DNA from 4 places in the Duganella sp. 3397 genome. Region 2 is predicted to be linked to each of the others. Evidence: predicted binding sites of a transcription regulator. Region 2 holds the regulator's gene; each other region holds the start of a gene.
The links. Region 2 encodes sigma-54, which starts transcription at its own class of promoters, with help from an activator protein. Its sites were predicted from a motif close to TGGCANGNAANCTGCTTT; they were not measured.
Positions count from the first base shown of each region.

Region 1 (7,092 bases), on a different contig from region 2:
GAGGCCACGCCGGTCTTGAGCTGGCGCGCGGCGTTGTTGGGCCGGTAGCCCAGCTGCTCGATGGCCTGCTGGATCTTGGCCTGCGTGTCCGGCCGCATCTGGCCCATGCGGTTGTTGAGGAAATTCGAGATGCTGGACGGGGAAACCCCCGCCAGGCGCGCGACATCCTGAATTTTTGGTTCGCTCATGGTGTCCTTGAGTTGAGCGGCTGGTCAGAAATTGACGTCCAGCCGGGCGGTGTAATAGCGGAATGCGTCGCGCGCTGGCTGCCAGCCATACGAGCGTATATCGGGGCCCGACGTCTGCTTGAAGTTCAGGAAGCTGCCGCCGTTGCCCACCGAGTAGTGGTGGTCGAACAGGTTCTTGATACCGACCGACAGCTTGTATTTTCCACTGCGGCCGGCGATCGAGGCGCCCAGGTCAACGATAGCATGGCCGGGCCGTTTCAGGCTCGGGTCCTGGCTGATCGCGCCCTGCACCTTGGACTGCGCGCGCACGTTGGCGTTGATCGCAGTCTTGAAGCTTTTGATCGGCAGCGTGTACTCGCCGCCGACATTGGTTTTCCACTTGGGCGAGTTGGGCATCAGGCCGCCGCTGGCGTCGCGCAGGAAAGCGCCCGGCACCAGTTCGTTGGGCACGGTGCAATCCTTGGCGCCGCTGTAGCAGGGGCCCTGGCGCCAGTTCACTACCGTGGCGCGGGTAAAGGCGAGGTTGGCCGACAGCAGGAAGTCGCGCGTGAGCAGGGCCGAGGCGTCGGCCTCGAAACCCTGGGTCTGGATCTTTGGAATGCTGTACAACACGCTGGCCTGGCTGCCGTCCGAGAAGCGCTCGGTGGCCGACGTCTGGTAGTCGCGGAAGCGGGTCTTGAATACGGCCAGGTTGAGCGTGGCGCGGTTGTTCCACAGGTTGGCCTTGAAGCCGGCTTCGTAGCTGGTGGCTTCCTCGGGCGCCAGCGGCAGGCGCTTGAAGACGTTGACGTTGTTGGCGCCACTGGTCATGTCGTAAGCGACGCCCTTGGTGCCGGTGGAGGCGGTGCCGTACACCATGGTGTTGGGCGTGAGCTTGTAGCCGTAACCGAGCTTGCCGGTCACGTAGTTTTCGTGGTGCTTGGGCGCGTTGTAGTAGTTCTCGCCGGTGTGCACATTGTTCGGCGCCGACGACAGCAGGCTGTCGATGGTGTGGAACATGTAGTCGTTCGATTCACGCGTGAGGCGCACGCCGCCGGTGAGCGTATGTTTGGGCACGAAGTCCCAGCTGCCGTTGAAATACAGCGCGCGGTTGAGCACCGACGACGAGGTCTCGTAGTTGGTCCAGCTGGTCTCCTTGACGAACGGATTGCCGCGCCGGTAGGTACGGTCGATGCTGGTGCGGGCGATCCACAGGCCGGCCAGGTAGCGGAAATTGCCGCTGTCCGGCGACGTCAGGCGAAACTCCTGGCTGGTCATCTTGGTGTCCATGGTGCCGTTGATCTCGGGCCGCTCGTTGATGCCCGACGGTTTGCCGAAGTGGTCGAGCTGGTAGAACGTGGATACCAGGTCGATATTGTCGTTGTCGCGGAAGTCGTTGGACTTGTTGTTGTCCACCGACGTGATCGAGGTGAGCGCATGGCCAGCCATCGGTGAGCTGTCCGGGAACAGGTAGTTCACCCGCACGCCGATGCCGCGATCGGTCGCTTCCAGCCCGGTGGGCGAGTCGTTGCGGATGGTGGTGTTGAACTGCGAAACGTTAATGCCGCGCAGCACCTCGGTGTTCGACAGCGCCTTGTAGTTCTTGTTGTACAGGTAGCCGACGCCTGGTCCGATCGAATTGATCGCGGCGGTGTTCCCGGTGCGCAGCGTGTGGTCGTAGCGCGGCGCCAGCTGCACGTCGAGGTCCGGCGTGACCTGCCACTGCACCTTGGCGAAGAAGGTCTTGCCGCCGGAGCCGTTCTGCATGCTGTCGGTGGTGAGGTTGTAGAGCAGGCCAGGGAAATTGGTCTTGCTGGCGAACAGGCGCACACCGACGGTATCGGACATGCGTCCGCTCACGGACGTCTGCACCCGGTACTCGTCGTCGCTGCTGCGAAACAGCGAGAGCTTGCCCTTCATCGGACCGGCGCCGATCGGTTTGGTGGTGATCACCACCGCGCCGGCAATCGCGCTCTTGCCGAACATGGTGCTTTGCGGGCCCTTGAGCACCTCGACACGCGCCACGTCGGACTGGTCGCGGAAGGCCTGCTGCGCCTGGGCGTACGGCATGTCGTCGACGATCACGGCCACATCGCCCTCGATGCCGATGTTGTTGGACGTGGTGCCGATGCCGCGCATATTGATGCTGTTGGTGCCCACCTGGGTGCCGGTCGAAATGGTCAGGGCAGGGGACAGATTGACGATGTCGTCGAACTCGCGCACGTTGTTGCGCTCCAGCGCTTCGCCGGTGAGCACCGAGATCGATTGCGGCACGTCTTCGAGCTTTTCGATGCGGCGGTTGGCCGACACGACCACCTGTTCCAGCTGCGGCGCAGCAGCCTGGGCGGCCTCATGGGCCTGCGTGATGGACGACAGTTGCAGCAGCGCCAGGGCGGCAGCCATGGGCTTCATGTTGGGATAGCGCGGCAGCTGGCTGCCGGAATGCGTTGTGACCATCGGTTGTCTCCGTTGTGGTTTTTATAAGTGCGCTCTGACTGCATCGATGCACCAGATGGACGATCCGTTCGGTCTGAGCCTTACTAAATCGATTTAGTGCAACGATTTAGTAAGCATATAGGAATCGATTTCGATGTCAATATTTATTTTTTAGCGTGAGAATTGCGCCACATTGGTGCGGACGCACCTTAATGGTGCGTGGCGTGTCTAAAACCGCTACGAATGTTTGTCGCTCGCTGGCACGCCGTTTGCATACGACACGACATTATTTGTCGATGAAACCCTCATGCCAGATTGCACCGCACCGAGCGAACGTCTCACCAGGCCAGCCAGCCAAGCCGGCGCCTGGCAGGCCAGCCTCACGCTCGGCTTTGCGGACGATGGCGGTACCACGCGCCTGTACAACAACCGCCACCACGGTCCGCTGCGCGTCCAGAAGGCGCTGTACCCGGAAGACGCAAAAGTCTGCCACGCCATCGTGGTCCATCCGCCGGGCGGGGTGGTGGGCGGCGACCAGCTGGCCATCGATATCGGCGTGGGCGACCGCGCGCACGCGTGCATCACCACGCCCGGCGCTGCCAAGTGGTACCAGGCCAACGGCAAGCGCTCACGCCAGACCGTGCACCTGCACGTCAACCAGGACGCGGCGCTCGAGTGGCTGCCGCAGGAGACCATCTTCTTCGACACCGCCGACGTGACCCTCGACCAGCACGTGGAGCTGGCGCTTGGCGCCACCTACATCGGCTGCGAGATCCTGTGCATGGGCCGGCGCGGTTCGGGCGAGGTGTTCGAGACCGGCACCATCACCCAGCGCAGCAGCATCCGTCGCGAGGGCAAGCTGCTGTGGTGGGAGCAGGGCGCCATGCTCGGCGGGCAGCTCGATAGCCCGCTGGCGCTCGGTGGCCATACCGTGTGCGCCACGCTGATCGCGGCGGGCAAGGCGCTGCCGGCGGCGCAGATGAATCAACTGCTGGCCGACATCCGCGCCGACATCACGGCCGACGGTGCGGTCAACGGCGGGCATCGGTTCGGCGTTACCCATACCAGGGGCGTGCTGGTGGCGCGCCACCTGGGCGACGACAGCGAGACCGCGCGCCGCCTGATGCTGGCCGTGTGGCGTCGCGTGCGCCCGCAACTGCTCGATCGCGCAGCCATCACGCCGCGCATCTGGCAGACCTGAACAAGAATACGAATATGACTGGAAGCACATGGAACTGACACCAAGAGAAAAAGACAAGCTGCTGATCTTCACCGCCGGCATCGTGGCCGAACGGCGCCTCGCGCGCGGCCTGAAACTCAATTACCCGGAAGCGGTGGCGCTGATCACCTGCGCCATCATGGAAGGCGCGCGCGATGGCAAGACCGTGGCACAGCTGATGTCCGAGGGGCAGACCATTTTGTCGCGCCAGGATGTCATGGAGGGCATCCCCGAGATGATCCCGGACATCCAGGTCGAAGCCACTTTCCCCGACGGCAGCAAGCTTGTCACCGTCCACAATCCCATACCCTGAACGAGGAGATCGCGATGATTCCCGGTGAATATCGACTCAAGGACGGCGAGATCGGTCTCAATGAAGGCCGCGAGACCGCCACCGTGGTGGTGACCAACCAGGGCGACCGCCCGGTGCAGATCGGCTCGCACTTCCACTTTTTCGAAGTGAACACGGAGCTCAAGTTCGAGCGCTGGAAGGCTTACGGCAAGCGCCTCAACATCGCCGCCGGCACCGCCGTCCGCTTCGAACCGGGCCAGCAGCGCACGGTGGAACTGGTCACGCTGTCGGGCGACATGGAAGTCTATGGCTTCAGCGGCAAAGTCATGGGAAAACTCGATCCAAATCCCCCTAAAAAATAAAAAAGGCAGACATGGCTACAATCTCGCGCCGCGCTTATTCGGAGATGTTCGGTCCCACCACTGGTGACCGTATCCGCCTGGCCGACACCGAACTGTTTATCGAAATCGAAAGAGACTACGCCATCTACGGCGAAGAAGTGAAATTTGGCGGCGGCAAGGTGATCCGCGACGGCATGGGCCAGTCGCAGCGCTGCCGCACCGACCCGCTGGTGATGGATACCGTGATCACCAATGCTGTCATCGTCGACCACTGGGGCATCGTCAAGGCCGACATCGGCCTGCGCGACGGCATGATCGCCGCCATCGGCAAGGCCGGCAACCCTGACATCCAGCCCGGCGTGGACATGATCATCGCGGCCGCCACCGAGATCATCGCCGGCGAAGGCAAGATCGTCACCGCCGGCGGCGTCGACACCCACATCCACTTCATCTGCCCGCAGCAGATCGAAGAAGCCCTGATGAGCGGCGTGACCACCATGATCGGCGGCGGCACCGGGCCCTCGGCCGGCACCTCGGCCACCACCTGCACGCCGGGACCGTGGCATTTGCACTCGATGCTGCAGGCGGCCGACGCCTTCCCGATGAACCTCGGTTTTCTCGGCAAGGGCAATGTAAGCCTCCCCGCGCCACTGGAAGAGCAGGTACGCGCCGGCGCCATCGGATTGAAACTGCACGAGGACTGGGGCAGCACCCCGGCCGCCATCGACAACTGCCTGACGGTAGCCGACGAGATGGACGTGCAGGTGGCGATTCACAGCGACACACTCAACGAAGGCGGCTACCTGGCCGACACCATCGCCGCCTTCAAGGACCGCACCATCCACACCTTCCACACCGAAGGGGCGGGCGGCGGCCACGCGCCCGACATCATCGCGGCCGTGGGCGAATCGAACGTGCTGCCATCTTCCACCAATCCCACCCGGCCGTTTACCGTCAACACGCTCGACGAACACCTCGACATGCTGATGGTGTGCCACCACCTCGACCCGGCCATCGTGGAAGACGTGGCCTTTGCCGAATCGCGCATCCGCCGCGAGACCATCGCCGCCGAAGACATCCTGCACGACATCGGCGCCATCTCGATGATGTCGTCCGACTCGCAGGCCATGGGCCGGGTGGGCGAAGTGGTGCTGCGCACCTGGCAGACCGCGCACAAGATGAAAGTGCAGCGCGGCTCGCTGCCGCAGGACTCGTCCGACAACGACAACTTCCGCGTCAAGCGCTACGTCGCCAAGTACACGATCAACCCGGCCATCACCCACGGTATCGCGCATGCAGTGGGCTCGGTCGAAGTGGGCAAGATCGCCGACCTGGTGCTGTGGAAGCCGGCGTTCTTCGGCGTCAAGCCATCGACCATCATCAAGGGCGGCATGATCGCCGCCGCGCCGATGGGCGACCCGAACGCCTCGATTCCGACGCCGCAGCCGGTGCACTACCGGATGATGTTCGGCGCCTTTGGCGGCGGCCTGAAAAAGTCGTTTACGTTTGTCTCGCAGTCGGCGTTCGACGACGGCATCGGCGAACGGCTCAAGCTCAATAAAACGCTGATCGTGGCGAAGAATATGCGCGCGCTGCGCAAGTCCGACATGATCCACAACGACCTGGCGCCAAAAATGGACGTCAACCCCGAAACCTACGAAGTGCGCGCCAATGGCGAACTGCTGGTCTGCGAAGCGGCCAGCGTGCTGCCGATGGCGCAGCGTTACTTCCTGTTCTAATCCTGTTCCAAGTAAGCGATATGTTCACTTTCCATACCAAAATTTCAGCGGCCGAAGCCGGCCCCATTGCAGCCCGGCTGGTGCTGCCGTACGAACTGCGCGAAAAATGCCGGCTGCGCGCCACGCTCGACAACGGTGAGGACGTGGCCGTGTTCACCTCGCGCGGCACCGTGCTGCGCGACGGCGACCTGCTCACCGGCGAAGACCGACGCGTGATCGCGGTGGTGGCGGCCTTTGAGCCGACCTACAAGGTCACCTGTGTGGATGCCCACACGCTGTTGCGCTGTGCTTTCCACCTCGGTAACCGCCACACCCAGGCCCAGGTGGGCGACGGCTTCCTGCGCATCCGGGCGGATGCAGTGCTGAAGGAGATGCTGGCGGGGCTGGGCGCGGCGGTGGTCGAAGAGATGGCTGCGTTCGAGCCGGAGTCGGGCGCCTATGGTGGCGGCCATGGACATCACCACGACAACCATCCGCTGGCGCCGATACCGGTGCGTCAAAAAATCCATCGCCCTGGTGACGCCAATTGACAGCCCCAAATCCGTCGTCCTGCATCAAAGGGAATCCAATTGACATGCGGACCGCAGATCCGTCATCCTCGCGAACGCGGGGATCCATGCTGAGCCGGAATGCACGCGGTCTATGGGTCCCCGCTTGCGCGAGGACGACGGATCTGAAGGCGGCCAAATAATGCAAGCGTCAGCACTGCTCAACCTCCTGCAATTCGCCAGCCCCGCGTTACCGATCGGCGCCTACAGCTACTCGCAAGGCCTCGAAGCGGTGCTGGAAAACGGCACGGTCCACAACGCCCCCACCGCGCGTGCCTGGATTTTGCGGCACCTGCACGAAGTGGTGGCGCAGTGGGAGGCGCCGATTGCCTGGCGCCTGATGCAGGCAT
Region 1 is NZ_JAVDVB010000005.1:635,818-642,909, forward strand. It holds gene J2X54_RS19175 (LacI family DNA-binding transcriptional regulator) at 1-188, opposite strand, end outside; gene J2X54_RS19180 (TonB-dependent receptor domain-containing protein) at 213-2,624, opposite strand; gene J2X54_RS19185 (urease accessory protein UreD) at 2,911-3,804, shown strand; gene J2X54_RS19190 (urease subunit gamma) at 3,833-4,135, shown strand; gene J2X54_RS19195 (urease subunit beta) at 4,150-4,476, shown strand; gene ureC (urease subunit alpha) at 4,488-6,194, shown strand; gene ureE (urease accessory protein UreE) at 6,215-6,724, shown strand; gene J2X54_RS19210 (urease accessory protein UreF) at 6,885-7,092, shown strand, end outside.
Region 1: the regulator sigma-54 is predicted to act here: its motif matches at 2,862-2,879, upstream of J2X54_RS19185 (urease accessory protein UreD).

Region 2 (7,092 bases):
CGCGCATCGCCCCCAATATGATCGAAGGGCGCTGCCCGGCGCTGCTGCAAAACCTGCTGGAAGTGCGCGGCCTGGGCCTGCTCGACATCAAGGCGATTTTTGGCGAGACAGCCGTGCGGCGCAAGATGCGCTTGAAACTGATCGTGCACCTGGTCAAGCGCGGCGGCCAGGAAGAAGAAGTCGAACGGCTGCCGTTCCAGTTCCCTACCGAAGACGTTCTGGGCCTGCCGATCCGCAAGGTCGTGATCCCGGTGGCAGCCGGCCGCAACATCGCCGTGCTGCTCGAAGCGGCCGTGCGCAACACCATTTTGCAACTGCGCGGGATCGACACCCTGCAAGAGTTCATGGAACGGCAACGCCTGGCCATGAGCGGAGACTAAAGTCATGCGTATCGTCCTTATCACCGGCATTTCCGGTTCCGGCAAATCGGTGGCCCTGAATGTGCTGGAAGACCTCGGCTATTACTGCGTGGACAACCTGCCGCCAGCGCTGCTGCCCCACCTGGTATCCACCCTGGTGGGCGAAGGCTTGCGCTCGCTGGCGGTGGCGGTCGATGCGCGCAGCGCCGAGTCGCTGGCGACCTTGCCCACCGACGTGGCGCACCTGCGCGAGGAAGGCCACGACGTGCGCGTGATGTTCTTGACTGCCAATACCCACTCGCTGGTGGCGCGGTTTTCCGAGACCCGGCGCAGCCACCCGCTGTCGCACGAACTGCGTCCGGGCCAGAACCCGGCCGCGCGCCGCACCCTGATCGAATGCATCCTTGAAGAGCGCGAGCGGCTCTCGGCCATCGAGCAGCTGGGCCACGTGGTCGATACGTCGGAGCTGAGCGCGAATAAACTGCGCGCCTGGGTCAAAGACCTGGTCGAGCTCGAACACGCGCCACTGACCCTGTTCTTCGAATCGTTCGCCTTCAAGCTCGGTGTGCCGATGGATGCCGATTTCGTCTTCGACGTGCGGGCGCTGCCCAATCCCTACTACGACCTGTCACTGCGCCCGCTGACCGGCCGCGATGCGCCGGTAATCGAATTCCTCGACGCCCAAGCCAGCGCCGGAGAAATGCTCGAAGACATCCGCGCCTTCGTGGAAAAATGGCTGCCGTCGTTCAAGACCGACAACCGCAGCTACCTGACCGTCGCCCTGGGCTGCACCGGCGGCCAGCACCGCTCGGTCTATATCGCCGAAAAATTGGCGGCGTACTTCCACGCCAGCGAGCGCGTGGTGATACGGCATCGCGAGCAGTGAAATCGTTCATGCGGCCTTGATCAGGGCCGCCGACCCCGCTCATATTGCAGCAGCGCGCGAGGTCGTGCGGCGGGCGCGTCAGCAGGTGATTACGCCGCGCCGTGAAAATGATGCAGCGGATGGGCGTGGTCCGGCCACGCCGGCGCCAAAATCTGCCTGACCATCGCTTCGGTCACGTCGGCCAGCGCAGCAGGTTCCCAACGCGGAGCGTGGTCCTTGTCGATCACCAGCGCGCGGATGCCTTCGATGACCTGGCCGTTTTCCAGCGTGCGGCGCACGGCTGCGCGTTCCATGCGCAGGCAGTCGGCCATGCTCATTGCGGCACCCTGCTCCTGCAGGGCATACGCCACGCACATCATCAGCGGGGAACGCGTGGCCATCATGGCCAGCGTGGTGCGGGCAAAATCGCTGTCGTCCGCTTGCAGCGACGCCATGATGGCTGGCACCGAACCGGCGCCAAAGTGATGGTCGATGGCGGCGCGGTCGCGTTCCAGCGCACTTGGCCCCACAGCAGCCTTGAAGGGCGCTGCAAACGCTGCAATCGCCCCCGGCAGGCCAGCACCGCCATTGCTGCTCAATACGGCTTCCAGCGCCGGTAATTCAGCCACTGGCACGTAGTGATCAGCCAAGCCGGCATACAAGGCATCGGCCGCGCCGATGGTCGCACCGGCGACGCCCAGGTACAGCCCCAGCCGGCCCGGCAAGCGAGACAGGAAATAGCTGGCGCCCACGTCCGGGAACAGGCCGATATTGGTCTCCGGCATTGCCATCCTGGTGCGCTCGGTGACGATACGTACCCGGCTCTGCGGACCGGCCTGCGCCACGCCCATGCCACCGCCCATCACCACGCCATCCATCAGCGCGATATACGGTTTCGGGTAATGATGAACCAGGTGATTGAGCGCGTATTCTTCGGTGAAGAAATCTTCGACCAGCGCACTGCCCTGCTGCGGCGTGGCGCGGCCAAGATCGTGGAAGAAGCGGATATCGCCGCCGGCGCAGAATGCTTTCTCGGTGCTGCCGCGGATGACGACTGCCTGCACGGCATCGTCGTCACGCCAGGCCAGCAATGTTTGCGTAACGGCGCGCACCATGTCGAGCGACAGCGAATTCAATGCGCGCGGGCGATCGAGCGTGGTGACGGCGGTGCCGTCACTGACGGCAGTTAAAACGTGTGCGCTCATGGTTGTCCTGTGGCCTTGTTCGATGATGGCAGATGTTCGAGCGGATTGGGCAAGGTCAAATCGCCGCCCAGGCGCGCCTGGAATTTCGCCGGCGCTGCGGCAGGCTGCCCCATGTGGCGGGCGTAGATCACTGCAAACGGCATGTCGCCAACCTCTTCCTGCCTGAAGCCGGTGGCCTGCTGCATGGCAGACGGATCGCGCGCGGCAGCGAGCGTAAATTTCACCAGCCGGTCCAAGGTTGGCGATTGCAGGTCGAGGATGGACGCCATCATGGTCAGCGGTGCGGCGGCGAACGCGTGGTAATGCAAGGCCTTGGCGCCGCGCGCCATTTCGGCTGGCAGTGCGCCGTCTGGCGCCACCTGGGCCATGGCGTTGTCGAACACGCCGTGGCCCCATTTTAAAAAGCGCTGGTCGCCGGTGACGGCGCCCACGGCGGTCACGGCCAGCCCTTCCCAGTAATAATGGTTGTTGCGCTTGCCCTTGCGGGTATCGGCGTGCGTGAGCGTGGCGTCGGCCAGCGTGGACAGCCACGCTTCGATGGATTTTTTCTGCGCCGGGGTGGCGGCCGGCTGCACGCGCGCGTAACTGAGCGCCAGGCCGCCCAAGGTCCACTTGCGCACGAAATACGCCTGCTCGCTCGACATCTTGCCCAGCATGGCCTGCTGCCCTGCCCAGCCCTCGAGCCAGTTCAAGGCGCAGGCGGCGTCCGCCGGTTTGCCGCTGGCCTGGTAGCGGCTGGCGTTGCGCGCCACGCCGGACAAGAATTGTTCGACCGGCTCGGTGCTGGCGATGTTTTTGGCCCGCCGCGCCGGGTCGATCACGGAGTGGTTGGCGTCGTTGTAGTAGCTGTTGGCGTCGATGTCGATGACGGCAGCCGGCGCCGGCTGGCACGTGGTGGCGTAGGAAGAGGAAGCAACAGCAAGAGCGGAAACGGTATAAACCAGGTAAACAATTTTCATGGAATCCCAAAAACAAGAAAGGGCGCCATGGTTGCGCCCTTAGTTGGTGTTGTCGCGCCGTTATTTTAAAGGGCGGCGGCAGCTGGTTCGAAGTTATCCGGGAGATGCTTGATCGCATCGTGGCCGTGCTGTTGGACTTTGCCTTTGTACTTCATGACCTGGCGGTCCAGCTTGTCGATCAGGGTGTCGATCGCAGCGTACAGGTCTTGCGACAGGCTCTCCACGTAGACCGTTTTACCGGACAGGCGCAGATTGATTTCAGCCTTTTGGCGCTTGGTTTTCTCTTTAAGGTTATCTACGGTCAGAATGACAGCAATATCAATCACTTGATCAAAGTGCCGTGTCACGCGTTCGAGCTTGCTCTGCACGTATTCACGAATGGCGGCGGTCACTTCGAGATGATGTCCACTGATGGTGAGATTCATACACACTCCTAAAGATAGATGTCGCTGACGGTTAGTGCGTTGCCCATTGATGCCGGGCACGCAGGAACCAGTGCACTACAAAGACTTGCGGAGACTGACTGGAGGGATTTTGAGGGCTTCGCGATATTTGGCAACAGTGCGTCGCGCAATCACCATGCCCTGTTCTCCCAGCATGTCCGCAATCTTACTGTCGGATAAAGGATTTTTAGGGTCTTCAGCTCCTGTCAGTTGCACGATCAATGCCCGTATCGCCGTTGAACTGGCTTCACCGCCTGCTTCGGTGGCGACATGGCTACCAAAAAAATATTTCAACTCAAACATGCCATGCGGCGTGAGCATGTATTTCTGAGTTGTTACCCGAGAAATGGTGCTCTCGTGTAAACCCAGTGTATCAGCAATTTCGCGAAGCACAAGGGGGCGCATGGCAACCGCGCCGTGCGAGAAAAAGTTCTTTTGTCGTTCTACTATCGCTTGCGCCACGCGCAGGATGGTGTCGAAACGCTGGCGCATATTCTTGATCAGCCACTTCGCTTCCTGCAGCTGCGCGCCCATGGCGCCCTCGCCGCCATCTCCCTTCTTCTGTTTGAGCAGGTTGGCGTACATGGCGTTGACGCGCAGGCGCGGCATGACGTCGTTGTTCAAACTGACCTGCCAGCCGGTACGCGATTTTTTCACGATCACGTCGGGCACCACGTAGTCGGAGACGTCGGACGCGAACGCCGCACCGGGATGCGGATTGCACTGGCGGATCACGGTCTGCGCCTCGCGCAGGTCTTCGTCGTCGCACAGCAGCGCTTTTTTCAGCTTGTTGAAATCGCGCTGGGCAAACCACGTCAAATGCTTTTCCACGATGGCCACGGCCATGCGTCGCGTGACCATCGGGATGCCGGGCAAGCGCTTGATTTGCAGCGCCAGGCACTCGGCCGCGTTGCGCGCGCCCACGCCGGCCGGATCGAAACTTTGCAGCAGCGACAACGCCGTTTGCAGCTCGTCGATATCGACTTCCAGTTCCTCGGGCAGGCGCGCGTGGATCTCGTCGAGCGCTTCTTCGAGGTAGCCGTTTTCATCGAGCGCGTCGATGATCAGTTCGACCAGCGCGCGGTCGCGCAGCTCGAGCACGGTCACGCGCATCTGCTCCATCAGGTGTTCGCGCAGGGTGCAGTGGTGGGCCTCGATCTGCGGGCGTGCGTCCTCGTCGTCGGGCGCCTTGCTGCGGCCGGCGTCGCTCCAGTCCATGTCCGCTTCGGCGGTGGTACTTTCGGTATCGGCAGCAGGGCCGTCGTAGGTGTCGGCCTCGCCTGCCGGCGCGGCTTCCTGCGGGCCCGACTCGGACGGCGCTTCGCCGGACGGCGCCTGCTGGCTGATGGCGCCGTCGGACAACAGGCGCAGTGAATGGTCGAGCGGATCGTCGAGCCGTTCGAGCAGCGGATTATCGGTAAGGAGTTGTTCGAGTTCCTGGTGCAGCTCCAGCGTGGAGAGCTGCAGCAAGCGGATCGATTGCTGCAGTTGGGGTGTCAGCGCGAGATGCTGCGAAGTTCGCAGTTGCAATGACTGTTTCATGGATTACATTCGGAAGTGTTCACCCAGGTAGACGCGGCGGACCGATTCGTCGGCGATGATGTCGTCCGGACGGCCCGAAGCCAGCACCGAGCCCTGGTTGATGATATATGCGCGGTCGCAGATGCCCAGCGTCTCGCGCACATTGTGATCGGTAATGAGGACGCCGATCTGCCGCTCCTTGAGAAAGCGCACGATGCGCTGGATCTCGATCACGGCAATCGGGTCGACCCCGGCGAATGGTTCGTCGAGCAGCACGAAGCGCGGGTTGGTAGCCAGCGCACGGGCGATCTCCACCCGGCGGCGTTCGCCACCGGAGAGCGAGAGCGCGGGGTTGTCGCGCAGCTTCTCGATTTGCAAATCGGCCAGCAGGGTATTGAGCCGTTCGGTAATGTCAGCCTTGGATAAAGACTTGCCGTCCACTTTTTGAATTTCGAGGACAGCGCGAATATTTTCTTCCACCGTCAGCTTGCGGAACACCGACGCTTCCTGTGGCAGGTACGACAGGCCGAGCGATGCGCGGCGGTGGATGGGCAGCCTCGAAATATCGACGCCGCTGATGTCGATGGTGCCGGCATCGGACGGCACCAGGCCGACGATCATGTAGAACGACGTGGTCTTGCCGGCGCCGTTGGGGCCCAGCAGGCCCACCACTTCGCCGCATTCCACTTGCAGCGAGACGTCGTGCACGACCTGGCGCTTGCCATAGCTTTTTTGCAGGCCGCGAACGATCAGGGTGCTACCGCAACTCGGTTCCATATCATTTCCCCGCAGGCTGGGTGGCAGGTGCTGGAGACGTCGGCTGGGCCGGCGCGATCGGCGGACGCTTGGACGACGGCTGGATCACCATGGTGCCGCGGCCGGCGCCCGGCTTGCTCTCGCCGCTGCTGGTATTCTTGACCGCGAACACTTCGCGGCGGCTGTCGTAGGAGATGAATTCGCCATCGACCTGGCTGGTCACCTTGCCCGCTTCGAGCTGCTTGATGCGGCCCTTGGAGATCAGCTTGACCAGCTCGGTCTTGTCGTCGTATTCGATACGGTCGGCCTGGCCTTCCACCCATTTATCGGTGTCGCCGTCGAGCTTCTGGCGGAACGTGGCCTGCACGCCGGGCGTGCCGGTCAGCACCACGAACTGGAAACCTTCGGGGTCTTGCGTGACCACCGCCTTGGGCGAGGTCATGCGGATAGTGCCGCGCGTGAGGATGACGTTGCCGGTGAAGGTCTTGATCTGCTTGACGTCGTCGGAGTCGGCCTGGTCGAACGATACTTCGATCGGCTTGTTGGAGTCGGCTTTTTCGGCGTGCGCCGGGATGGCCAGGGCCGCCAGCAGCAGTGCTGCCGACCAGAAGGTGTGCTTGGTGCTTGCTCTCATAATCTTCCTTTAGCGTGCCGCACGCGGCGGCACGGTGATCTTGCCGCGTCCACCCAGTTGGGTTTGCAGCGTTGCGTTGTTGGCGGTCATGCCCACGCCGGTGGCGACCGTATTGCCCAGGTGTAGCTCGACCGGTGCAGCGGTTTCCATCCGTTGCTCGTCCGGGAACACGGTGAGCGTGGACGTGGTCAGGCTCATGGCCTGCGACGCGGCGCCACTCTTGCCGCTGGCCGGGCGCACCACGCTGACGTTGCCGTTGAGCTTGACGCGTGAGTTGTCCTGGTCCACCCGGGCGGTGTCGCCACGCACCGTCATCGGTGGATGCTCGGCCGACAAGGTGTTGATGTAGG
Region 2 is NZ_JAVDVB010000001.1:819,884-826,975, reverse strand. It holds gene hprK (HPr(Ser) kinase/phosphatase) at 1-380, shown strand, start outside; gene rapZ (RNase adapter RapZ) at 385-1,245, shown strand; gene J2X54_RS03635 (enoyl-CoA hydratase/isomerase family protein) at 1,335-2,429, opposite strand; gene J2X54_RS03630 (alginate lyase family protein) at 2,426-3,388, opposite strand; gene hpf (ribosome hibernation-promoting factor, HPF/YfiA family) at 3,454-3,813, opposite strand; gene J2X54_RS03620 (RNA polymerase factor sigma-54) at 3,889-5,373, opposite strand; gene lptB (LPS export ABC transporter ATP-binding protein) at 5,377-6,129, opposite strand; gene lptA (lipopolysaccharide transport periplasmic protein LptA) at 6,131-6,742, opposite strand; gene lptC (LPS export ABC transporter periplasmic protein LptC) at 6,752-7,092, opposite strand, start outside.

Region 3 (7,092 bases), 130 kb from region 2:
GCCATTCAGTAAGCTGTGGAATACCTTTGTCGATGCGATCAAGCCGCCGCTGTTGCGGCAACACAGCGATGCGGGGACGAACATCATCATGATCGATACCCGGCCATTCACCATGTCGCGCAAGGATCTCTGATGTTACTGCGCAACGATCTGCTGCACTACCCGCAGCCATCGGCGCGCACCGTCCGCGTGTTGTGGATCGACCCCGGCCAGCGACACGCTTACGTGTATGACGTAGCGGCGCGCTCGGCCGAGGTGGAACTGGTTCAGTTGCCGGCGTTGCTCGCCGACTTGCGGGATGGCCGGGCCAGCGTGCTGCCGGCCGATCCCTACCTGATGGTGGTCAGCCAGGAAATGCTGCCGCCCAAATACCTGCAGCTGCGCGCGCGCGCCTGGGACATCATCGCGCCGCTGGTGGCGCAGGAGCCCGACATTTACGATGCGCGCCAGCGCGGCCAGATGATCGCCCGCGCCACCGCCGAACACCAGGTGTCGCACCCCACCATTTACCGCTACCTGCGCCGCTACTGGCAGCGCGGGCAAACCCCCAATGCGCTGCTGCCCGACTACTGCAATTCCGGGGGCAAGGGCAAGGTGCGCCAATCGTCGGAAGGCGTCAAGCGCGGCCGGCCGCGCAAGAACGGCGCCGACGACGGCCCGGGCCTGAACGCCGACGAGGACATTCGCCGCATCTTCCGGGTGGCGATCGCCCGCTATGCGGCCAGCCACGACAAGTTCTCGCGCCTGGGCGCCTACCAGCAAATGCTCGACGAGTTCTTCATCGAACGCCGCATCGACCCCGTGAGCGGCCGGGTGCAGACCGCGCCGCAACGGCGCGCCGCCATGCTGCCCACCTTCGGCCAGTTCAATTACTGGCTCGACCACGACGACGACCGCCCGCCGGAAGTGGCGCGCCGCAGCAGCGGTAGTGGTTCCCGGGCCGGCAGCGGCATCATGGCCGACGCTGCACCTGCGCTGCGCGCCACAGCGCTGTCGGCCCCCGGCCGCCCCGGGGCCAGCTACCAGCTCGACGCCATGCGCGCCGACGTGCAGCTGGTGTCGCGCGCCGACCGCGAGCAGGCCATCGGCCGTCCTCATATTTACGTGGTGCAGGATGATTACAGCCGCCTGATCACCGGCGTGCACGTGGGCCTGGGACCGGCCAACTGGCCGCAGGCGATGCTGGCGCTGGCCAACTGCGCCGCCGACAAGCAGCGTTACAGCCAGCAGTACGGCCGCCGCATCGAGGCCGGCCAGTGGCCCGGCCGCCATCTGCCCGACACGTTGTTCGTGGCCGCACCGCTGGCCGCGCTGGCCGGCGCCGAGTGGGGCGACGGCGGCACGCTGCGCACCAACTTCAACCTGCGCTGCGTGACCGCCGACCACGGACCCGGGGACTGGCAGGAAGTGCTGGCGCGGCGCTTCCGGCTGCTGGCGCCCGAGGTGGCCCATGCCGCCAACGGAGCCAACGCTCTGGTGGTTGGTGCGCCGTGCCGGCTCGACGGCGTGCTCGATGTGGCGCAGTTCACCCGTATCGTCATCGACTGCATCCTGTACTACAACCACCGCCAGCCTGCGCCGGATACGGCGGCACCGGCGACCCTGTGGGACTGGGGCGTGGAGCACCGCGGCGGGGCGCTCAAGACCTATCCGGAGCACCTGGTGCGGTGCAGCCTGATGCCGGTGGCCACTGCCATGGTGAGCTGCGACGGCATCGCGTTCGCCAACAGCAGCTATACCTGCGCGCGCGCCGTGCAGGAGCGCTGGTACGAGCGCGTGCGCCAGCGCGGCGGCTGGCAGGTGAGGGTGGCGCACGATCCGTCCAACCTCGATACCGTCTACCTGCTCGACGCCGCCGCGCCGATGCAGTTCCACGCCTGCCACCTGGCCGACGCCACCGGCGTGCGCCGCCAGCTGAGCGCAGCGGAAATGGCGCACTTGCCGCCCGCTGCTGCAACCAGTGCACCGGCGGATGCCATCATCCGCACCAGCGCTACCGCCCTGGTCAGCTTCGCCGGCTGATTCTCCTTCGCCTTTTCGATCCCTTGCACCGCAATGCACCACCGCCATCTGGTGGTGCGTGCGTTCGCGTACCGACGACTTTTCGGTAACCCGCATCGCCACAAATAAAGTCTGTTTCAGGTGAATAAAGTTTGTCGCCGGACGCGCTCTGCGACGTGCTGCAAGCGGCCGCAATGCGCTACCGAAAAAACTTTGTTCGATGCGGCAGGCGTTGCAGAACAAGGCTCGCTTTGGCGGCGAATGATGTTTATTTGGCTTTCCAATATGGCACGCTGCTTGCTATGAAGAGGACTACGGAGACGCTAGTGACTCCAGGGTTTTTTCAGCACAAAGTCGAGGAAAGCAGATGCAAAGCAAAACAGTAAAACCATTTAAACCGTTTAGCTCTTTTACCCGCAGAGACTTCCTGTACCGGGCCGCAGCGGTGGGCGGCACCAGCTTGCTGTTGACCACCATGAATGCATGGGGCATGGGCATCAACTCCACCGTGTCGGCGCCGCCGGCACTGACCGGCAGCGGCAAGGGCAAAAAAGTGGTGATCCTGGGCGCCGGCCTGGCCGGTCTCACCGCTGCCTACGAGCTGGGAAAACTGGGCTACCAATGCCAGATCCTCGAAGCGCGCGACTTTGCCGGTGGACGTTGCCAGACCGCCCGCAAGGGCTTTGCGCTGACCGAGCTCGGTGGCGAGAAGCAGACCTGCGCTTTCGACGCCGGCCAGTACATCAACCACGGCCCGTGGCGCATTCCGCTGCACCACCAGTCCACGCTGCACTACACGCGCCTGTTCGAGGTGCCGCTGGAAGTGATGGTCAATGAAAACGACCACTCTTATGTGTACTCCGAAAACGCCGGCCCGTTCGCGGGCAAGCGCATGCGCATCAAGGAGGTCAAGGCCGACATGCGCGGCCACGTCGACGAACTGCTGGCCAAGTCGATCAAGAACAAGCAGCTCGATCAAACCCTGAGCGCCGACGACCAGCGCTTGCTGCTCGACTACCTGGTGCACGAGGGGCATTTGTCCTCCACCGATCTGACTTACAGTGGCCGTCCCGGTCGCGGTTACACCGTCTATCCGGGCGCCGGCATGGAGCCGGGACCGGGCAAGGCGTCCGACCCGCTGGGTTTCAAGGACCTGCTCGAATCGAAGCTGGGCAATGTGTACAGCGCGGTGCACGACTTCCCGATGCAGGCCACCATGTTCCAGCCGGTGGGCGGCATGGACGCGATTCCGAAGGCGTTCGAAAAGCGTCTCGGTAAAGTGATCCGTTACCGCGCCGAAGTGCAGACCATCCGCCAGAACGACAAGGGCGTGACCATCGCCTTCAAGGACACTGCCAGCGGCAAGGCCGGCAGCGTCACCGCCGACTACTGCCTGTGCACGATTCCGTTGTCGGTGCTGCGCCAGATCGATACCGATTTTTCGGACAAGTTCAAGAAGGCCGTGGCCACCGTCGCCTACGCCCCGGTGGGCAAGATCGGCCTGCAAATGAAACGCCGCTTCTGGGAAGAGGACGACCAGATCTACGGCGGCCATGTGCTGACCGACCTGCGCGGGATTAACACCATCTCGCTGCCGTCGTCGAACTGGCAAAAGCAGAAGGGCGTGGTGCTCGGCTACTACCAGTACCAGACCGCCGCCATCGAGATCAGCGCCTTGAGCCCGGCCGAACGCGCCGAATTCGCGGTGGCCGCCGGCGAGAAGATCTTCCCGCAGTACCGCAAGGAATACGAGAACGCGTTTTCCGTGGCGTGGCACCGGGTGCAGTACAACCTCGGTGGCTGGGCCGAGTGGACCGACAAGACCCGCGCCGCCGCGTACCCCACGCTGGTGGAAGGCGAGGGCCGCATCATGCTGGCCGGCGAACACCTGAGCTATCTGACCGGCTGGCAGGCGGGCGCCATCGAATCGGCATGGCAGCAGATCGCCCGCATCCACGCGAGGGCCAGCGCATGAAGCCTGTGCTGACAACCGCCCTGATGAGCGCCGCCGCGCTGGCGGCCACCGCGCTGCTGGCCGTGGCGCCGGCGCGCGCGCAAGCCCCGGACGGCAAGGCGCTGTTCATGAAAAACTGCGCGGCCTGCCACCAGGCCAGCGGCAAGGGCATCCCGGGCGCTTTCCCCGCCCTGGCCGGCAGCAAGTTCGTTACCGGCGACCATGCCGAAGTGGCCGGCGTCCTGCTCAAGGGGCGCGGCGGCATGCCGGACTTTTCCGAAACCATCAGCGACCGCGACCTGGCCGCCATTCTCACCTACGTGCGCGGCGAATGGGGCAACAAGGCCGACGCGCTGACCGAAGACGAAATCCACAAGCTGCGCACCGCGCTGGGCGTGGCGCAATTCGGTACCGCCGAAATGTCGAACAAACATTAAAACCACGAGAGAGAACCATGAAAAAAATCATTGCCACCGTGTTGACCCCGATCGCCTTCGGCCTGCTGTGCAGCGCCGCCCAGGCTGCCGCGCCTGCCGCCGAGATTGTGCGCCACAAGATCCCGAACTCGGACTTCCCGATCGCGCTGGCGGTGACCATTCCGCCGACCGCCACCATTCACTTCATCAGCGGCCAGGTACCGGCGGTGGTGAACAAGGAAGTGCCGGGCGACACGCTGGCCGCCTTTGGCGACACCAAGGCCCAGACCGAGACGGTGCTCAAGAAGATCAAGGAAATCCTCGAAGGCATGAAGCTGCAAATGTCCGACGTGGTCAAGATGCAGGTGTTCCTGGTGGGCGATCCGGCCAAGGGCGGCAAGGCCGATACCAAGGGCTTCATGGAAGCCTACACCCAGTACTTCGGCGGTGCCCAGCCCAATTTGCCGGCACGCGCCGTGGTGCAGGTGGCGGGGCTGAGCAACCCTGGCTGGCTGGTGGAAATCGAAGTGGTCGCCGCAAAAAAATAATAAGCGTAGCAGGTCTTACTTTGTAATTTTTTCCAAAAATGGGGATTTAAAAATATGCACAAGACCACTCTCAAGATCGGCGTTGCCGCCGTCCTGTCCACCCTGGCGTTTGGCGCCGCCTCTGCCTACGCTGCACCGGCCGAAGCTGAAGCCGAAGTCGCTGCAGCGGCGGTCGCACCGACCGAAGTCGCCGCGACCGCCTCGGTCATCGTCACCGGCACCCGCTCGAGCGGCATGAAAGCCGAAAACAGCGCCTCGCCGATCCAGGTACTGGACGCCGCTTCGCTGCAGCGCACCGGCCAGCCGGACCTGATCCAGGCGCTGGCGCAAAACCTGCCGTCGTTCACGGCCCAGGCCTTCGGCGGCGACACCGCAAACCTGACGCTGTCGGCGCGCCTGCGCGGCCTGTCCCCGAATAACACGCTGGTGCTCATCAACGGCAAGCGCCGCCACGGCACCGCCAACCTGGCCGTGCTGGGCGGGCCATACCAGGGCGGCGCAGCGGCCGACCTGAACTACATCCCGGTCGCCGCGATCGACCATATCGAAGTGCTGCAGGACGGCGCTGCCGCCCAATACGGCTCCGACGCCATCGCCGGCGTGATCAACATCATCCTCAAGTCGAACAACCGGGGCGGCAATGCGACGGTCACCGGCGGCGGCTATTGGGATGGTGGTGGACGCAGCGCCAGCGGCGCCGTCAACTTCGGCGTTGAACCGTTCGAGAACGCGTACCTGAGCGTGACCGTGGATTCGAAATACCATGGCCACAGCGACCGTGGCGGCATCGACCCGCGCCTGGTCGATCCGCGCAACGTCGCCAACATCCCCGGCATGACGCAAATTTCCGGCTACCCGTACCTGAACAAGATCCAGGGCGACGCCGCATATCACCTCAATGTTTTGGCAGCCAACTTCGGCTGGGACATCGACGCCAACAGCCAGCTGTACTCGATCCTGACCGCCGGCCGCAAGGAAGCGAGCGCCTACGAAAACTACCGCCTGCCCAACCGCGTGCCGGGCCTGTACCCGCAGGGCTTCTCGCCGAAAGAGGCGATCAAGCAGGACGATGTGGCGCTGACCATCGGCGTCAAGGGCAAGCTGGCCGACTGGAACACCGACATCAGCACCACCTATGGCCGCGACAAGTCGCGCATCGGTGTGGAAGATTCGGTCAATGCCTCCCTGTTCGCGGACACCGGCGCCTCGCCGACCGAGTTCTCGGCCGGCGCCTTCGTCGCCACCCAGACTACCACCACGCTCGAAGCGAGCCGTGAGATCGAGGTAGGCTGGAGCAAGCCGCTGACGTTTGCCACCGGCCTCGAATACCGCGTCGACCAGTATGAAATCCAGGCGGGCGATCCGGCCTCGCGCTACAAGGAAGGCTCGCAGTCGTATCCGGGCTTCTCGCTGACCGACGCCGGCAAGCACCGCCGCACCAACAAGGCCGCTTACGTCAACATCGCCGGCAACCCGGTGAAAGACCTGACGGTCGACCTGGCCGGTCGCTACGAGCACTTCAGCGATTTTGGCAGCGCCCGCGTGGGCAAGCTCACCTCGCGCTACGAAATGACGCCGACGGCAGCCGTGCGCGGCACCATCAGTAACGGCTTCCGCGCGCCGACCCTGGCCGAATCGTACTACTCGGCTACCAACGTCGGCCCGACCAGCGCGTTCGTGCAGCTGGCGCCCAATTCGCCGGGCGCCCGCCTGGTGGGTGTGAATGGCCTCAAGCCCGAGAAGTCGAACAACCTCAGTTTCGGCCTGGTGTTCAACCCCGCCAGCAACCTCAATGTGACGGTGGACGTGTACCAGATCAAGATCCGCGACCGCATCGTCGGTTCCGGCGCCTTGTACGGTTCCGGTGGCGCGATCAACTCGCCGGCGGTGGTGTCGGCGATCCTGGCCAACGGCAATGTGCTCGACAGCACCGTCAGCCAGACCGGCATCAACATCTTCTCGAACGCGGTCAACACCCGCAGCCGGGGCATGGAGTTCGTCGCCACCCTCAACGAAAGCTATGGCACCTACGGCCGCGTGGACTGGTCGATCGCCGCCAACTACAACAAGGTGGAAGTGACCCAGATTAACCAGGCGCCCACCCAGCTGATGCCGCAAACGCTGCTCGACAAGACTTCCATTTCCAACCTGGAGACGGCTTCGCCGAAAATGC
Region 3 is NZ_JAVDVB010000001.1:945,753-952,844, forward strand. It holds gene J2X54_RS04145 (hypothetical protein) at 1-133, shown strand, start outside; gene J2X54_RS04150 (Mu transposase C-terminal domain-containing protein) at 133-2,022, shown strand; gene J2X54_RS04155 (flavin monoamine oxidase family protein) at 2,369-3,976, shown strand; gene J2X54_RS04160 (cytochrome c) at 3,934-4,392, shown strand; gene J2X54_RS04165 (RidA family protein) at 4,410-4,919, shown strand; gene J2X54_RS04170 (TonB-dependent receptor) at 4,974-7,092, shown strand, end outside.
Region 3: the regulator sigma-54 is predicted to act here: its motif matches at 2,288-2,305, upstream of J2X54_RS04155 (flavin monoamine oxidase family protein).

Region 4 (7,092 bases), on a different contig from region 2:
GCACGGTGGTGGGCTGGTCGCAGTTCGTCACCGTGCCGGCATCGAAGCCGGTGGCCACCGCCAAGGCGGTCAAGCCCGCGCGCGACGGCGACAATATCCGCCTGGCCGCCGGTCCGGCCTCGCTGCTGCTCGACGCCAAGACCGGCCTGGTGAACTACACCGTGAACGGCAAGACCCTGCTCAAGGGCGGCGCGCCCAACTTCTGGCGCGGGCTGATCGACAACGACGAAGGCGCAGGCGTGGACAAGACGCACCAGGTCTGGAAAACCTTCTCCGAGCAGCGCCACGTGCGTGCGGTCACGCAGGACGGCAACCGCGTGAAAGTGCTGTACAGCTTTGGCGCCGGCGCCGCCCACTGGGAAACCTTTTATACGCTTGATGCGGACGGCGTACTCGGTGTGGCCGCGACCTTCACACCGCTGCGCGACGACCTGCCCGATCCGCTGCGCCTGGGGCTGCGCTTCGACAACGACAACACGCTCGACACGGTGCAGTGGTACGGTCGCGGCCCGCAGGAATCGTACGTTGACCGCGCCACCGGCTATGCCATCGGCCGTTACACGGGCAAGGTGGCGGACCAGTACCACGGCTACAGCCGCCCGCAGGAAAGCGGCAACAAGACCGGCGTGCGCTGGCTGTCGCTGTCGAACCAGCAGGGGGCGGGTATTACGGTCAAGGGTGCAGCACCCCTGTCGGTCAATGTGCTGGCGTTCCCGTACGAAGACCTGTATTTGCGCGAGCGCGGCGCCTGGAAAAGCTCGGAGATCGCGCCGCACGGCGACGGCTCGCTGCTGATCGACCTGGCGCAATCGGGCGTAGGCGGCGACACCGGCTGGAACCTCACCGGCCGTCCGCACGTCAAGTACCGCATCAAGCTCGAACCGGCCAGCTACAGCTTTACCATCGCGCCGGTAGCTGCCAAACCGCAGGAGGCAAAATGAAAATCACCATGGCCACGCTGGCGCTGCTGTGCAGCGCGCCATGGGCAGTGGCACAAAGCCCTGCCAGCGGTCCCTGGGTTGCCGACCTCGGTAACGGCCGCTACCAGAACCCCATCCTGTACGCCGACTATTCCGACCCGGACGCCATTCGGGTGGACTCCACGTTCTACATGACCGCGTCGAGCTTCAGCAACGCGCCGGGGCTGCCGCTGCTGCAATCGACCGACATGGTCAACTGGGAGCTGGTGGGCCATGCGCTGCCCAAGCTGGTGCCGGCGCAGGCGTTCGCCACGCCGCAGCCGGGCAAGGGCGTGTGGGCGCCATCGCTGCGTCACCATGCCGGCAAATTCTGGATCTTCTATCCCGATCCCGATTTCGGCGTTTATGTCATTACCGCCACCAGCTTTGCCGGGCCGTGGAGCGAGCCGCACCTGCTGTTGCCCGGTAAAGGCATCATCGATCCGTCGCCGCTGTGGGACGACGATGGCAAGGCCTACCTGGTGCATGCGTGGGCCAAGAGCCGCGCCGGTTTCAACAACATACTGACCTTGCGCCAGATGGACCCGGAGGCGCGCACGCTGCTCGATGAGCGCGGCCGCGACATCATCGACGGCAACAAGCTCGGTGGCTATACCACGCTGGAAGGGCCCAAGTTCTACAAGAAGGACGGCTACTACTACATCTTCGCACCTGCCGGCGGCGTGGAACATGGCTGGCAGTCGGTGTTCCGTTCGCGCACCATCGCCGGCCCGTACCAGGACCGCATCGTGATGGCCCAGGGCGACTCTGCCACCAATGGCCCGCACCAGGGCGCGTGGGTAACCGACCTGAAAGGTCAGGACTGGTTCTATCACTTCCAGGACCGGCGCGCTTACGGGCGCATCGTGCACTTGCAGCCAATGCGCTGGCACGACGGCTGGCCGGTGATCGGTGTAGACAAGGCAGGCAAGGGCACGGGTGAACCGGTGCTGGTGCACGCCAAGCCGGCCGGTAAGGACAGCGGCATAAAGGCGCCGCCGGCAGGCGACGAATTCAATGCCGCCAAACTGGGGCTGCAATGGCAGTGGAACGCCAACCAAGCGCCGGGCTGGTACGATCTCGCCGCCAAGCCGGGCAGCCTGAGGCTCAATGCGCAGGCGGCCCCGGTTGGGGGCAGCGTGCGCGACGTGGCAGCGGTGCTGACGCAAAAATTCCCGGCGCCGGCCTTCACGGTCGATACCCGCATCAATGTGCAGGGCGAGATGAGCCGCGCTGGCCTGGTGGTGCTGGGAATTAAATATGCGTGGATCGGCGTACAGCAGGGAAAAACCGGCAGGGAGCTGGTGCTGGCGACCTGCGAACAACCGGGCGCCGCCTGCAAGGAGCAGGTGCAGGTTTTAACAACCGTGGATCAGCAGCCGTTGTACCTGCGGGCGCAGGTGAGCGACGGCGCAGTGGTGCGCTTTGCCTACAGCCTGGACGGCAAGCAGTACACCCTGGCAGGGCAGCCGTTCTCGGCCAGCGTGGGACGCTGGGTGGGCGCGCAGGTGGGGCTGCTGGCGACCAAGGCGCCGGGCGTGAACGGCGCAATCAACACAGACGCAGACCCCAACGCCACCCCGGCGTATCTCGACGCCGACTACTTCCGCGTCGGCCAATAGCCGCCACCGAGCGCGCCATCGTAAATTTGCCGGCGGTGCACCCGCCGGCATCGAGCTTACAGTACCTCGCCCTTGGCGATTTCCACTTTAGGTTCTGCCTGAACCGCAGCCGCAGGCGACACCGCAGCTGGCGACACCGGTGCGGCCTTGGCTTCGAGCGCCGCCAGGCGCGTTTCCAGCGCTTCGAGCTTGGCGCGGGTTTTTGCCAGTACCTGGGTCTGAATATCGAACTCTTCGCGGGTGACCAGGTCGAGCTTGGAGAAGCCCTGGGTCATCATGGACTTGACGTTTTTCTCGATGTCCTTGGCGGGCGAATTTTCGACGGCCTTGGAGATCTTGTTCTGCAAGTCGTTAAAAAAAGTATTCATATCCATAATATTCCTTGATCTGGTTGCTGGGCGGATGCACCATTGGAGTGCGTCCGTGTATCGGTGTGGTGCAAATTCAAGCAGCGCGGCCAACTTTTCTTCCAAATTGTCACTTTTGTCAGATGGGGCGCCCGGTCGCCCATGACAAAGCAGCCCAAGCAGCTATCTACCAGGCAACGTTAGCTGGCACGCATTCTGCTATAGAAGCCATGGAATGCTTACCGCTTCGCTTTACAAGGATTTTACCCGCATCGCATCAAGTATCTGTATTCAGTTTCGATAACTACAAGGACAAAATGATGAAGAGCCAAAACAAAAGCCTGACCCGGACCCTGACAGCAGCAGCGTTGACCTTGGCATTCGCCACCATGAGCGCTTCGGCGCTGGCCCAGGAAGCCGCACCTGCCGCTGCCGAACCTGTACCAGACAACCAGATCACCTATAACGTCGCCGCAGTCAGCGATTACCGTTATCGCGGCATTTCGCAAACCCGTCTGCAACCAGCCGTGCAGGGCGGTGTTGACTATGTCAACAACCCCACCGGTGTGTATGTTGGGGCCTGGGCCACCAATATCAAGTGGATCAAGGACGGCGGCGGCGATGCTTCGTATGAATTCGACATCTACGCGGGCAAGCGCGGCCAGATCACCGATACCTTTGCCTACGACGTCGGCGCGCTGTACTACGCTTACCCGTCGAACAAGCTGGCCACCAGCGCCAATACCTTCGAATTGTATGCCCAAGTCAGCGCCGGCCCGTTCTCGGTGAAATATTCGCACTCGACCAGCAACCTGTTTGGCACCGCCGACAGCAAGAACAGCGGCTACCTCGACGGCCAGTTCAACTACGACGTCTATGACGGCTATGTGCTCAACCTCCATGCCGGCCACCAGAACGTCAAGAACAACGGCGCTCTCAGCTATAGCGACTACAAGGTTGGCGTGACCAAGGACTTCGGCGTGTTCTCTGTTGCCGTTGCCGGCATCAAGACCAATACCGATGCCTACGTTGGCCGCAACGGCAAAAACCTTGGTAAATCTGGCGCTGTCGTCACCATTTCCAAAACTTTCTAAGCGAGGCTCTCATGAAAATGATTACCGCCATTATCAAGCCGTTCAAGCTTGATGAAGTCCGCGAAGCCCTGTCGGCCATCAACGTGCAAGGCATCACGGTGACCGAAGTAAAAGGTTTCGGCCGGCAAAAAGGGCATACCGAGCTGTATCGTGGCGCCGAATACGTGGTCGACTTCCTGCCGAAAACCAAGATCGAAGCAGCCGTGGACGACAGCATCGTCGAACAGGCGATCGAGGCGATCGAAGGCGCAGCCCGCACCGGCAAAATCGGCGACGGCAAGATCTTTGTGTACAACCTGGAACAGGTGATCCGCATTCGTACCGGTGAAACCGGCAACGAAGCTCTTTAAGGGGATTTAGATGAAGAAAACTATAACAACCTTGTTAGCTGGGGTCTCTCTGCTGTTCGCGCTTGCCGCACCTGTCCATGCGCAAGACGCCAAGCCGGCCGAGGCGCCGGTGGCTGCCGCCACCGCTGCCGCACCGGAAGCTGCACCAGCCGCGCCCGCCGCCGCGCCGGCTGCCCAAGTTGCACCGGCCGCTGCACCCGCTGCCGCGCCAACGCCCCAGAAGGGCGACAATGCCTGGATGATGGTTGCCACCCTGCTGGTGGTCATGATGACGATTCCCGGCCTGGCGCTGTTCTACGGCGGCCTGGTCCGTTCCAAGAATATGCTGTCGATCCTGATGCAGATCTTCATGATCTTCGCCGTGATCGTCGTGTTGTGGTGCATCTACGGTTACTCGCTGGCTTTCACCGAAGGCAATGCGTTCTTCGGCAACCTGCATGACCGCACCTTCCTCAACAATATCTACGACCCGGTCAAGGGCACCTTCGCCTACGCCGCCACCTTCAGCAAGGGTGTGGTGATTCCGGAGTTCATGTTCGTCGCCTTCCAGGCCACGTTTGCAGCGATTACCTGCGCGCTGATCGTCGGCGCCTTTGCCGAACGCGCCAAGTTCACCGCCGTGCTGCTGGTCGTGGTGATCTGGTTCACCTTCTCGTACCTGCCGATCGCCCACATGGTCTGGTTCTGGACCGGCCCTGATGCGATCAAGGACGCCGCCACCCTGGCCACCGAAACCGCCAAAGCCGGCTACCTGTTCCAGCACGGCGCGCTCGACACCGCCGGCGGTACCGTGGTGCATATCAACGCCGCTGTTGCCGGCCTGGTCGGTGCTTACGTGATCGGCAAACGCGTCGGCTACGGCCGCGAATCGATGGCGCCGCACTCGGTGACCATGACCATGATCGGCGCTTCGCTGCTGTGGGTAGGCTGGTTCGGTTTCAACGCCGGTTCGCCGCTGGAAGCGGGCGACATCGCGGCACTGGCCTTCATCAACACCCTGCTGGCAACCGCTGCCGCCACCGTGTCGTGGGTCTTCGCCGAATGGATCTTCAAAGGCAAACCATCGATGCTCGGTGGCGCTTCGGGTGCAGTCGCCGGCCTGGTGGCGATTACTCCTGCCTGCGGTTTCGTCGGTCCGATGGGCGCACTGATCATGGGCCTGCTGGCCGGTGTGATCTGCCTGTGGGGCGTGAACGGCCTGAAACGCCTGCTGGGCGCCGACGACTCGCTGGACGTCTTCGGCGTGCACGGCGTGGGCGGCATCCTGGGCGCCATCCTGACCGGCGTGTTCGCTGCGCCATCGCTGGGCGGCCAGGGCATTTTCGACTACGTGGCCAACAAGCCATCGCCAGACTACTCGATCAGCGGCCAGGTGCTGATCCAGGCCACCGGCGTGGGCGTGACCATCGTCTGGTCGGCCGTGGTGGCATTCATCGCCTTCAAGCTGGTGGACATGGTGATCGGCCTGCGCGTACCGGAAGAAGAAGAACGCGAAGGCCTGGACATCACCACCCACGGCGAGTCCGCCTATCACATGTAACCCGACAGGTAATTGCTGTCATTCTTGTCAAGAAGGCCTCCGCACTCGCGTGCGGGGGCTTTTTTCATTCCCGCCTTTAAAATAGGGGTATCGCCCCGATGTAGCTTATCCACAAGGTAATATTCGGTGTTTCAGCGTGCCTGGAGGGTCGTCCTCCCGCATCATTTAAGGAAGTAATCATGGTTCCCCATCTCGCCACCGCCCTGACCGGCCCGCTCCACGACCTCGAAGAGAAAATCCTGGCCGCCACTCCCGCCATCGAGCGCTGGTTCCGCCTGGAGTGGCAAGAGCACACGCCGCCGTTCTATTGCTCGGTCGATATGCGCAACGCTGGCTACAAGCTGGCGCCGGTGGACACCAACCTGTTTCCCGGCGGTTTCAACCACCTGGCCACCGAAATGCTGCCATTGTCGGTGCAGGCCGCCATGGCCGCGATCGACAAGTATTGCCCCGATGCGCGCAACCTGCTGTTGATCCCGGAGCTCACCCAGCGCCACCCTACCTACTGGCAAAACATCGCCCGCCTGATGCAGATTTTCCGCCAGACCGGGCTGCACGTGCGCCTCGGTTCCCTGTCGCCCGACGTCACCCAGCCCACCCCGATCGCTCTGCCGGACGGCAATATGCTGGTGGTCGAACCCTTGGTGCGCTCGGCCAATGGCCGCCGCGTGGGCCTGAAAGATTTCGATCCGTGCACCGTGCTGCTCAATAACGACCTGTCGGCCGGCATTCCCGACATCTTGCAAAATATTCATGAGCAAAGCCTGCTGCCGCCGCTGCACGCGGGCTGGGCGCTGCGCCGCAAGAGCAACCACCTGAATGCGTATGACGAAGTGGCAAAGAAATTCGGCAAGCTGATCGGTGTCGATCCGTGGATGTTCAACCCGCTGCACGCCAAGTGCGACGCGGTGAACTTCCGCACCGGCGAGGGCTACGAGTGCCTGGCCGCCAATGTCGATACGCTGCTGTCGAAAATCAAGAAGAAGTACAAGGAGTACGGCATGAAGGAGCAAAAGCCGTTCGTGATCATCAAGCCCGACGCCGGCACCTATGGCACCAGCATCCTGACCATCAAGGATTCCAGTGAAATCAAGGACTTGACCCAAGCCCAGCGCGACAAGATGATCGTCATCAAGGATGGTAAAGAGGTGACCGACTTCATCATCCAGGAAGGCGTGCC
Region 4 is NZ_JAVDVB010000007.1:16,224-23,315, forward strand. It holds gene J2X54_RS21125 (glycoside hydrolase family 2 TIM barrel-domain containing protein) at 1-941, shown strand, start outside; gene J2X54_RS21130 (glycoside hydrolase 43 family protein) at 938-2,581, shown strand; partial or broken gene J2X54_RS21135 (accessory factor UbiK family protein) at 2,725-2,955, opposite strand; gene J2X54_RS21140 (TorF family putative porin) at 3,249-4,022, shown strand; gene J2X54_RS21145 (P-II family nitrogen regulator) at 4,034-4,372, shown strand; gene J2X54_RS21150 (ammonium transporter) at 4,383-5,912, shown strand; gene gshA (glutamate--cysteine ligase) at 6,092-7,092, shown strand, end outside.
Region 4: the regulator sigma-54 is predicted to act here: its motif matches at 3,134-3,151, upstream of J2X54_RS21140 (TorF family putative porin).